DNA from 3 places in the Providencia stuartii genome. Region 2 is predicted to be linked to each of the others. Evidence: riboswitches for the same ligand, from Rfam matches in the RefSeq annotation. Region 2 holds a riboswitch; each other region holds the start of a gene.
What was found. A riboswitch is a leader RNA that binds a small molecule or an ion and turns the genes downstream of it on or off. The one in region 2 is predicted to bind thiamine pyrophosphate.
Positions count from the first base shown of each region.

Region 1: it holds a riboswitch for thiamine pyrophosphate, as region 2 does, so the genes downstream of both, thiB (thiamine ABC transporter substrate binding subunit) here and thiC (phosphomethylpyrimidine synthase ThiC) in region 2, are expected to answer to the same signal.
Region 3: it holds a riboswitch for thiamine pyrophosphate, as region 2 does, so the genes downstream of both, thiD (bifunctional hydroxymethylpyrimidine kinase/phosphomethylpyrimidine kinase) here and thiC (phosphomethylpyrimidine synthase ThiC) in region 2, are expected to answer to the same signal.

Region 1 is NZ_CP119546.1:3,559,508-3,562,855, forward strand. It holds gene ptsP (phosphoenolpyruvate--protein phosphotransferase) at 1-1,126, opposite strand, end outside; gene rppH (RNA pyrophosphohydrolase) at 1,131-1,664, opposite strand; TPP riboswitch at 1,778-1,878, shown strand; gene thiB (thiamine ABC transporter substrate binding subunit) at 1,940-2,944, shown strand; gene thiP (thiamine/thiamine pyrophosphate ABC transporter permease ThiP) at 2,920-3,348, shown strand, end outside.
Region 2 is NZ_CP119546.1:395,272-398,619, forward strand. It holds gene thiC (phosphomethylpyrimidine synthase ThiC) at 1-1,713, opposite strand, end outside; TPP riboswitch at 1,914-2,025, opposite strand; gene P2E05_RS01725 (HAD family hydrolase) at 2,264-2,926, opposite strand; gene P2E05_RS01730 (ABC transporter ATP-binding protein) at 2,948-3,348, opposite strand, start outside.
Region 3 is NZ_CP119546.1:2,038,876-2,042,223, forward strand. It holds gene P2E05_RS08885 (amino acid permease) at 1-635, shown strand, start outside; gene P2E05_RS08890 (GFA family protein) at 688-1,104, shown strand; gene pagP (lipid IV(A) palmitoyltransferase PagP) at 1,179-1,706, opposite strand; TPP riboswitch at 2,014-2,104, shown strand; gene thiD (bifunctional hydroxymethylpyrimidine kinase/phosphomethylpyrimidine kinase) at 2,156-2,953, shown strand; gene fbaB (class I fructose-bisphosphate aldolase) at 3,161-3,348, opposite strand, start outside.

The DNA of each region.
Region 1 (3,348 bases), 1.2 Mb from region 2:
GATCAATATCTGCTCCCATGATTGCAGGGATCCCCATCGCGCGGATCAAAATAGCGGAGTGAGAATGTGTCGCACCATCACGAACGATCACCCCAGCCAACTGCTCTAAAGGCATTTCTGCCAATAGGCTAGCACTTAGCTCATCGGCCACGAGGATAAAGCGTTCTGGCCATTGATCTATTGAAGATAAACTATCATCTAGATGGAATAATAAGCGTTGGCCTAATGCACGAAGGTCGGCTCCTCTTTCTCGTAGGTAGAGGTCACGTAAACGAGAGAATTGCTCAACATAATCCTCAATAACTGTCTTCACCGCCCACTCAGCGACAAAGCCTTGTTCTATAGCGGAAAACAGCCTATTTTTCAGTTGAGGATCATGCAATAAATGGTTATATAAATCGAAAATTGCCGCACTTTCTTTTTGAGAATGAGCAATAAAGCGTTTACTAATACGTCGACACTCAGATGCTGCATTTTCGATAGCGGTAATGAGACGTTGTTTTTCATCATTTTGGTCTAATGCACTGGCCTCACAAATACTGTCAAATGAAGGCTGTGAACTATCTTGCCAGCCATAAGCCATCACAATCCCTTGAGAAGCAGGAATTGCTTTAATACGGCTCTGCCTGTACTGACCAAACACGCCTTTAGCCTGAGCTTGTGATAAGATAACCGCCAGTTGCATTGACAGTGTCACCATGAATGATTCCTCGGTTTCACTGAAAAAACGCCGCTCGTGCTGCTGAACAACTAAAACACCTAATAGCTGACGACGGTAGACAATAGGCACACCTAAAAAGGCTTTTAGTCGCTCTTCTTTTAATTGGGGAAGGTATTTAAATTCGGGATGTTCGCGGATATCAGCGAGGTTTAGCATTTCAGATTGGCGTCCAACCGCCCCCACTACCCCTTCATCAAATCCAAGGCGAATAGCAACACCGCTAGGTTTTCTCAACCCGCGGGTTGCCATTAAGTAATAGCACTGGCGCGAATGGTCGGCCAAATAAATGGAACAAACATCCGTCTGCATCGCATAACAAGTTTCGTTAACTAAGACTTCTAACGCCTCGGTTAAGCTTGTCGCCATTGCTACTTTTTCAACAATATCACGTAGACGCGTCAACATGATTTTATCTCGCCCCGCGTCTACGGTGAGTAAACGCAGGTCTCTGTGCCGGTTTTTGTTCCTGTAATGACATTACAACGGGTGCAAACTCTTTCATGACGCGGCGATACACTTCCCGTTTAAAAGAGACCACTTGTCTTACAGGGTACCAATAACTGACCCATCGCCAGCCATCAAATTCTGGCGATTTACTGCGCTGAACGTTTATATCTGCTTCATTGCATTGAAGTTGTAGTAAAAACCAACGCTGTTTCTGCCCAATACAAACAGGTTTTGTGTCCCAACGCACCAAACGCTTGGGTAATTTGTAACGCAACCAATTGCGAGTTGAAGCCAATAACCTAACATCTTTTCGTTGTAGGCCAACTTCTTCGTACAGTTCACGGTACATAGCCTGTTCTGGCGATTCCCCTGGGTTTATTCCCCCCTGAGGGAATTGCCATGAATGTTGACCATAACGGCGAGCCCATAAAACTTGCCCTTGCCGATTACAAATTACAATTCCTACATTCGGGCGGTAGCCATCATCATCGATCACCAGACTACCTCAATAACCAAATTTGAAAGATGGCTAATTGTTTCACACATACCCAAACTGGTAAACCTATATCAATAGAGTTTGCAGATATGAGCAAAGACACTACAATAGCCTCTGTCTCAACGGGGTGCCGAAATGGTTATTTAGGCTGAGAATTAACCCGTAGAACCTGATCCGGGCAATGCCGGCGTAGGGATTTGAGCTACCAGCAGCATAATATTGCTAAGGTGCCTTCTCAAATCCTGTGTAGTTTTCTCTCTAACGCAGGAAATAAAATGTTAAAAAATTCACTCTTTCGCTCTTTGTTGGCATTCACAACACTCAGTTTGGCCCATTTTGCATGGGCAGAAAAACCAACATTAACTGTTTATACCTATGATTCTTTTGCTGCCGAGTGGGGGCCTGGGCCACAAATTAAAAAGAATTTTGAAGCACAATGTGGTTGTGAACTCAAACTTGTGTCACTTGGAGATGGTGTAGCCCTCCTCAATCGCTTACGCATGGAAGGGAAAAAAACGAAAGCTGATATTGTATTAGGCCTCGATAATAATCTTATTGTTTCCGCTGAAGAGACGGGTTTATTCGCACCCGCAGATATCAACACCGATACCATGAAATTACCCATAGCGTGGGATAACACCACGTTTATTCCTTATGACTATGGTTATTTTGCTTTTATCTATGACACCAACAAAATCAAAAATCCCCCCAAGAGTATGAGTGAATTATTAGATAGCACACAACCTTGGAAAATTATCTATCAAGATCCACGCACAAGCACACCGGGCCTCGGTTTAATGTTGTGGATTGAAAAACTTTATGGTGATAAGTCAGCAGATGCATGGCAAAAAATGGCTAGCAAAACCCTTACCGTGACAAAAGGTTGGAGCGAATCCTATGGTTTGTTTTTAAAAGGTGAAGGGGATTTTGTCCTTAGCTATACATCATCACCCGGCTATCAGATCCTTAATGATAATAAAGATAACTATGCCGCAGCCCTATTCGATGAAGGGCATTACATGCAAATTGAAGTTGCGGCAAGATTAAAGACGAGTTCTCAACCTGAGTTAGCTAAGCAATTCTTAGCCTTTATGTTAACCCCTGAATTTCAAAATACCTTACCCACCACCAATTGGATGTATCCCGTGATTGATATACCGCTACCTGACGTATACAAGGTTCTTCCTATGCCTAAAAAATCATTACAGTTTAGTGCTCAAGAGGTAGCTAAAGAACGTCAATCATGGATCCGGTTATGGCAATCCGCCGTCAGCCGTTAATTAATTTATCGCTGATTCCGGGGGCGTTAGCCTCCGGTTTATTAGTCACGGTTGCACTATTGGCTTTTGGTGCACTTTGGATTTTTTCGCCCGTCATCTCCGTTAACGACATTTTTAACGACAGCTATTTATGGCATGTCATTGGATTTACTTTTTGGCAAGCTTTTCTCTCTGCCCTATTTTCTGTTCTTCCCGCGATTATACTTGCTAGAGCGCTTTATCGGCGTAGGTTTTTAGGTAGGACTCTGTTATTACGTCTTTGTGCTATGACGCTCGTTTTACCCGTGCTTGTGGCTGTGTTTGGTATTTTATCTATTTACGGAAAAACAGGTTGGCTTGCTCTCGTATTTCAATATGTTGGCCTTGAATATCATTTCACCCCCTATGGCCTTCAAGGCATACTG
Region 2 (3,348 bases):
GAGTGCGAGGTTGAATTGGTCTTCCCAGCGGAACTCAAAACGTGCTTTGGACATGGCATTATCACGAATTTGTGCACCGGGATGGCCTTTGGCAAGATCAGCGGCATGCGCTGCGATTTTATAGGTAATCAACCCTTGCTTAACGTCTTCTTTATTGGGTAAACCCAGATGCTCTTTAGGCGTGACATAACACAGCATTGCGCAACCAAACCAACCAATCATGGCGGCTCCAATGCCTGATGTGAAATGGTCATAGCCCGGTGCAATATCGGTAGTCAAAGGGCCTAATGTATAAAATGGTGCTTCATGGCAGTGCTCAAGCTCTTCAGTCATGTTACGACGGATCATCTGCATTGGCACATGCCCCGGCCCTTCAATCATCACCTGTACATCATATTCCCATGCAATTTTTGTCAATTCACCAAGCGTGTGTAACTCGGCAAATTGTGCAGCATCGTTTGCATCTTGAATGGAGCCAGGGCGTAAACCATCCCCTAATGATAAAGAAACATCATAAGCCGCACAGATTTCGCAAATTTCACGGAAATTTTCATACAAGAAATTTTCTTGATGATGAGAGAGGCACCATTTCGCCATAATCGAGCCACCGCGAGAGACAATGCCTGTCAAACGCTTCGCGGTCATTGGAACATAACGCAATAATACGCCTGCATGGATGGTGAAGTAATCGACGCCTTGTTCTGCCTGTTCAAATAACGTATCACGGAACATTTCCCATGTTAGGTTTTCGGCGACACCATTGACTTTCTCTAGCGCTTGATAAATAGGAACAGTACCGATAGGCACAGGGCTATTCCGTAGAATCCATTCGCGAGTTTCATGAATATAGCGTCCAGTAGACAGATCCATCACAGTATCTGCCCCCCAGCGAGTAGACCAAATCAGTTTCTCGACTTCTTCTTCAATGGATGAAGTGACCGATGAGTTACCGATATTGGCATTCACCTTCACTAAGAAGTTACGGCCGATAATCATGGGCTCTGATTCAGGGTGATTGATATTGGCGGGTATGATGGCACGACCCGCTGCGACTTCTTGACGAACGAATTCAGGCGTGATGTTTTCCGGTAGATTCGCCCCAAAACTTTGTCCTGGATGCTGCTGCCTTAATACCTCACCACGAATACGTTCACGGCCCATATTTTCACGAATGGCGATAAATTCCATTTCCGGGGTAATAATACCTTGGCGAGCATAGTGTAACTGAGTGACACGCTTGCCAGAGATCGCTTTTAATGGGCGAGGGCGATGATTAAACCTTAAATGGTCTAGCCCCGCATCAGCGAGTCGCTGTTGTGTAAAATCAGAGCTGAGGTTATCAACCTGAACAGTATCATTACGTTCGCGGATCCAACCTTCACGGATCTTTTTTAATCCTTTATGGACATTCAGTTCCGAGTCTGGGTCACCATAAGGACCCGACGTATCATAAACGGGCACCGCTTCATTATCTTCAAATTGTGGATTATCTTTATCACCACCAATCAGTGTTGGCGAGAGTTGAATTTCTCGCATAGGTACCTGAATATCCTCTCTCGATCCCGTTAAATAGATACGTTTGGAATTAGGGAATGAGACGCCAGAAACCGTGTTAATGAAGTTTTCAGCAGCATCACGTTGCGCTTTTCGCGTTCGTGCAGGTGCAGCTTTAGGTGAAAGGTCAGTTGTAGGGATAATATTATTTTGGGACATAGCAATTTCCTGACATTGTCACGAACGATTATGCGGTATGCATAGCGTTCTGGTTTATCGTAAGAAAGTTGCTTGTCTGGAGTTCGGATGGAGTAATAGTAAGATGTTGCGCTTTCATTTTGCTGTGCTGTTAGTTTCGCCATATTGTGAGTTTTTTCATCAATATCAATATGAGCTGCGAAATAAACAAAATTGGGCGCTAAATGATTACTCTTGTTCCCTTCGCGGGTATTAACCCGATCAGGTTCCGCGGATCCCGAATTAACGGTCTCAGCTCGTGGTATACACCACTGAGCACTCCGACAAGAGACTCCAGTATAGTGTTCTCTGGGTTATTCTCAAGCATTTTCCTTGTCATCCTTCACACGATAAGTGTGTTGGCTGCGCTCAGCGACCCAAGTCACATACGTGTGTATGCTCCTTGGGATATCTTTGCTTTCCTATATGCGCTTTAGAGGAAGTGACATATGCATGGTTTCGAGGAATGGCATATACATGGCTTAAAGGAAAAGAATATTTTAATAATGGCGTATTCAAACTAAAAATAAGGTTAAAGTTGCCACGTATATTGTCGCCAGTTATTTTCTTCCGCTGCCCGTTGTAGTTTTTGATCGCCATTAACAATAAACACTTCATCCGCAAATTGACACATAGGAAGGTCGTTAGCGGAATCAGTATAAAAATAGATATAGGCATCGGTAATTGGCTGGTGGCGGATCCACTGGAGGAGCCGTTTGACTTTACCTTCTTTAAATGTCGCAATACCTTCGACTTCATCGGTATAGCAGCCATTTTGCTGCTTTATATCGATCCCCATTACAACGTCAGCGCCTAAACGTTCGGCGATTTTTTTCACAATAAATGAGACTGTTGCGGAGATCACTATGATCGGAATGCCGTGTTGTCGATAATTTTCGATAGTACGGATCCCTTCAGGGTAGATGCGCGGTACCACCATAGTGTCAACAAAATCGGCTAACCAGAGATCAATTTGTGAGGTACTGATCCCAGCTAAAGCCTGTAGGCTAAAACGCAGGTAAGTTGCCATATCCAGCGTACCCGCATTGTATTGTGCCATCATCTGTTTATCCGCTTCGACAAAGCGAGGATCTGTGATAATTTGCTGATCCCACAGGTATTGTGTCCACAACACGCTACTATCACCTTGAATTAAGGTCTCATCTAAATCAAAAACGGCTAATTTATTTTGCATTATGCCTCTTTTTACGATTCGCTAACTAAATGCACGAATTTCATTCTTGTTAAACATTAACTCTAGGCGAGTACCGGGTTCAAAGAGTCGTTCAGACGAACGATTAAGCAAATCAACCGTCATGTTACCCGCAGCCGTATTGACTGAGTAACGAATAATGTTTCCTAGTAGTTGATGATCAAGAATGATTGCATCAACAGGGTGTGAAATATGATCGCCGTAGTGGCGTCCTGTCTCCTTAACATAGATGGATTCAGGGCGAATAGCGAGTGTGCCTTGTAAATTTAGCCCCAATAAGGCATTCGCTTTATCTGCATCGACAAGGTTATAGTGACCCATAAAACGTGCCACAAACTCATTCGCTGGCTGGGTATAAATATTTTCAGCGGTATCACTCTGGATAATAGCGCCTTTATTCATTA
Region 3 (3,348 bases), 1.6 Mb from region 2:
TAACGGTATTACTGGCTTTATACCCATGGGTTAATCTAGATGGTGAAACAAGTCCATTTGTTTTAATTTTCCATGAATTAGGTGACATGCTGGTTGCAAATGCATTAAACGTGATTATCTTGATCGCTGCTCTTTCGGTGTATAATAGTGCAGCTTATTGTACAAGCCGTATGTTATATGGCTTAGCGCAACAACAAAATGCCCCTCAATTTATGGCGAAAGTAAATAAAGGTGGCGTGCCTGTCATGGCGCTGATCGTATCGGGTATTGCAACTTCTGGCGGAATTGTGATCAACTTTATCATGGAAGGTAAAGCATTTGCTTTACTGATGACATTGGTTGTGACAACGCTGGTTCTTAACTGGATTATGATTTGTGTTTCTAACTTAAAGTTTAGAGCGCAAATGAACAAACAAGGTATTGAAACGAAGTTTAAAAGTATTTGGTATCCATTCGGCAATTACCTGTGCTTAGCCTTTTTAGCGATGATTTTAATTATTATCTTAATGATGGATGGGCTAAGGATCTCGGTCTTGATCATGCCAGTATGGATTGCGGTGCTATGGATTGGTTATCAGTTCTCTGGGGCGAAGAAACAAGAAGCTGAAAAAAACAAGGCATCGACAGCTAATTAATTAGCTTCAACATCAATTAATGTAATTATTCATTTCATTGATGGGAGGCTTTATGGAGACACGATTTGCCCAATGCCATTGTGGCAGCGTTAAATTCAAAGTAACACTCACCGATGGATTGAATACCCTAAGACGATGCAATTGCTCCTACTGCCGAATGAGAGGGGCAATTGCAGTCTCTGCACCATTATCTGGTATTGAAATTCTTGAAGGCAAACAAAAGTTAACCGAGTATCGGTTTAACACACAGCAGGCTGCTCATTTCTTCTGTTCTGTTTGTGGCATTTATACCTTTCATCAACGGCGCTCAAATCCTGAACAATATGGCGTGAATGTTGCTTGCCTAGAAGGCGTTTCGCCTTTTGATTTCGAAACAGTCAATGTTATGGATGGCATAAATCACCCGCAAGATGGCGGTGGTGGTGTTGTTGGGTATTTAACTTATCGGAAAGCAACGAATCAAAAATAATGCATCAATCAAAATGGCCAGTAACAGAATACTGTTGCTGACCACTTTTGTTGTTATTTAATGAATAATACGGATTACCACTGCCAACGAAGCCAGGCAAATAACACGTTGCCGTTATTATGAGTTCCTGGAATATAAGTGGCTTGAACCGCTAATCGGTCATATTCCATAGAAACTAATGGGAGTGGTAGAGGCAATGGAATATAGTAGTAGTCATCACGAGCCGTCACGCTTAGCGTGAAACCTGCCCCCATTTTAAAACCATCCAGTTCGCCTGGGATCCACATTTTTTGAAAAGCATAACCTGCGATTGGCTCGACTTTGTTATGTGAGTCCATGAACGCCATAGCATATAAGGCATGCCAGTCATTATCTTCATCATAGCGATATTTACCGAGACCAAATCCCCAAGGATTTTCATTATAACTGTCGGTTTTTTCTTTATCGTAAGTAAACCGGTTATGCCATGTTAAAACAGGAATATAGATGTCGTATTGATCCGAATCCCAAGTAGTACTGACATTTCGAGTAAATTTATCCCAGAGTCCCTCAGACTCTTGAGCTGTGTTGGTGGATGACGCGAAGCAGATGGAAGTCATCATTAAAGCTGATGCTCCTACAACTTGCTGCAATTTTTTATTAACTCTCATTGTAAATCCGATTCAGGTTAATGCGTGTTTCGATGGCATTGAAGTAGATAAATATGGGTAATAAGTCTCGACTATCATGACTGATAATATGCTTATACACTTTAATTATTTTAGTTTACATAGGTGAGTTATAACAGCATTAATTGAATTTGCCTAATATTGGGCATTATCTTAATTGTCTCTGCATAATCAGCCATGTAAGGAAAGCTATGGCTGATAGGCTGGTCTGTTGCGAGAAAAAATGCGATACTTATTCAGTATTTTTGGCTCGGGGCGTCGCTTAAGACTGAGAAGCACCCGTATTACCTGATCTGGATAATGCCAGCGTAGGGAAGTCGGAAGCGTCAATGATAAACCTTCCAATAGACCACTCCTTATGCTGTGCTTAGGAGTGACATTTCATGAGAATCAATGCGTTAACCATTGCTGGAACAGACCCTTCTGGTGGCGCTGGGATCCAAGCGGATTTAAAAACGTTTTCGGCACTCGGTGCTTATGGAACGAGTGTAATGACTGCTTTGGTAGCGCAAAATACCCGAGGTGTGCAATCAGTTCACGAATTACCTGATACGTTTGTTGCTGCGCAGCTCGCATCGGTACTTAGTGATGTGCGTATTGATAGCGCTAAGATCGGCATGTTATTCAACCAAGAAGTCATTGCTGTCGTGGCGCAAGCCTTAAAGCAATATCATATTCCTCATATTGTTTTAGATACGGTGATGATCGCTAAAAGTGGTGATCCATTATTACTTCCTGACGCAATTGATGCGATGCGACGTGAGCTTCTGCCTTTGGTTTCACTTATTACCCCTAACTTACCTGAAGCGGCGGCATTGTTAGATGAACAAGTCGCGAAAACAGAAGCCCAAATGCTCAGTCAAGGGCATCGATTACTAGAAATGGGGTGTCAGGCGGTTTTAATGAAAGGTGGACATTTAACTGACAGTGAAAGTCCCGATTGGTTGATTACTCCTGAAGGCGAGTGGCGCTTTACGTCACCAAGAGTGAATACGCGTCATACTCATGGTACAGGCTGCACTCTGTCTGCCGCATTAGCGGCACTGAGGCCTCGATTTGCTAATTGGCAGCAAACGATTCCTGAAGCCAAAGCATATTTACAAGCGGCGTTAGAGCATGCGGATAGCTTAGAGGTGGGGGAAGGGATCGGACCTGTTCATCATTTTCATGCGTGGTGGTAAGGTGAACCACAAAAGTGCCTTCTTATGAAGGCTCCATGTTACTGATTGACAGAGTGTGCTTGCTGGCATATTGGCTATGCTGATTGAAAATCAATTAGGAAAATTGAGTATCATTTTTCCTGATAACATAAAGCGGGAAAAGAGGTTTTTTATCCCGCTTTGTCAACAATTTTATCCTGCAATCAGAGGACGTTAGGTAGATAAAGCTTAAGCGATGGTGATGTCTTTATTCAGGTAAACATCTTGCACGGCATTGATTAACTCGACGCCTTCCTTCATCGATTTCTTAAAGGCTTTACGGCCTAATATTAATCCCATACCACCTGCACGCTTGTTGATTACAGCAGTACGAACGGAATCACTTAAATCATTTTGCCCTGAAGCGCCGCCGGAGT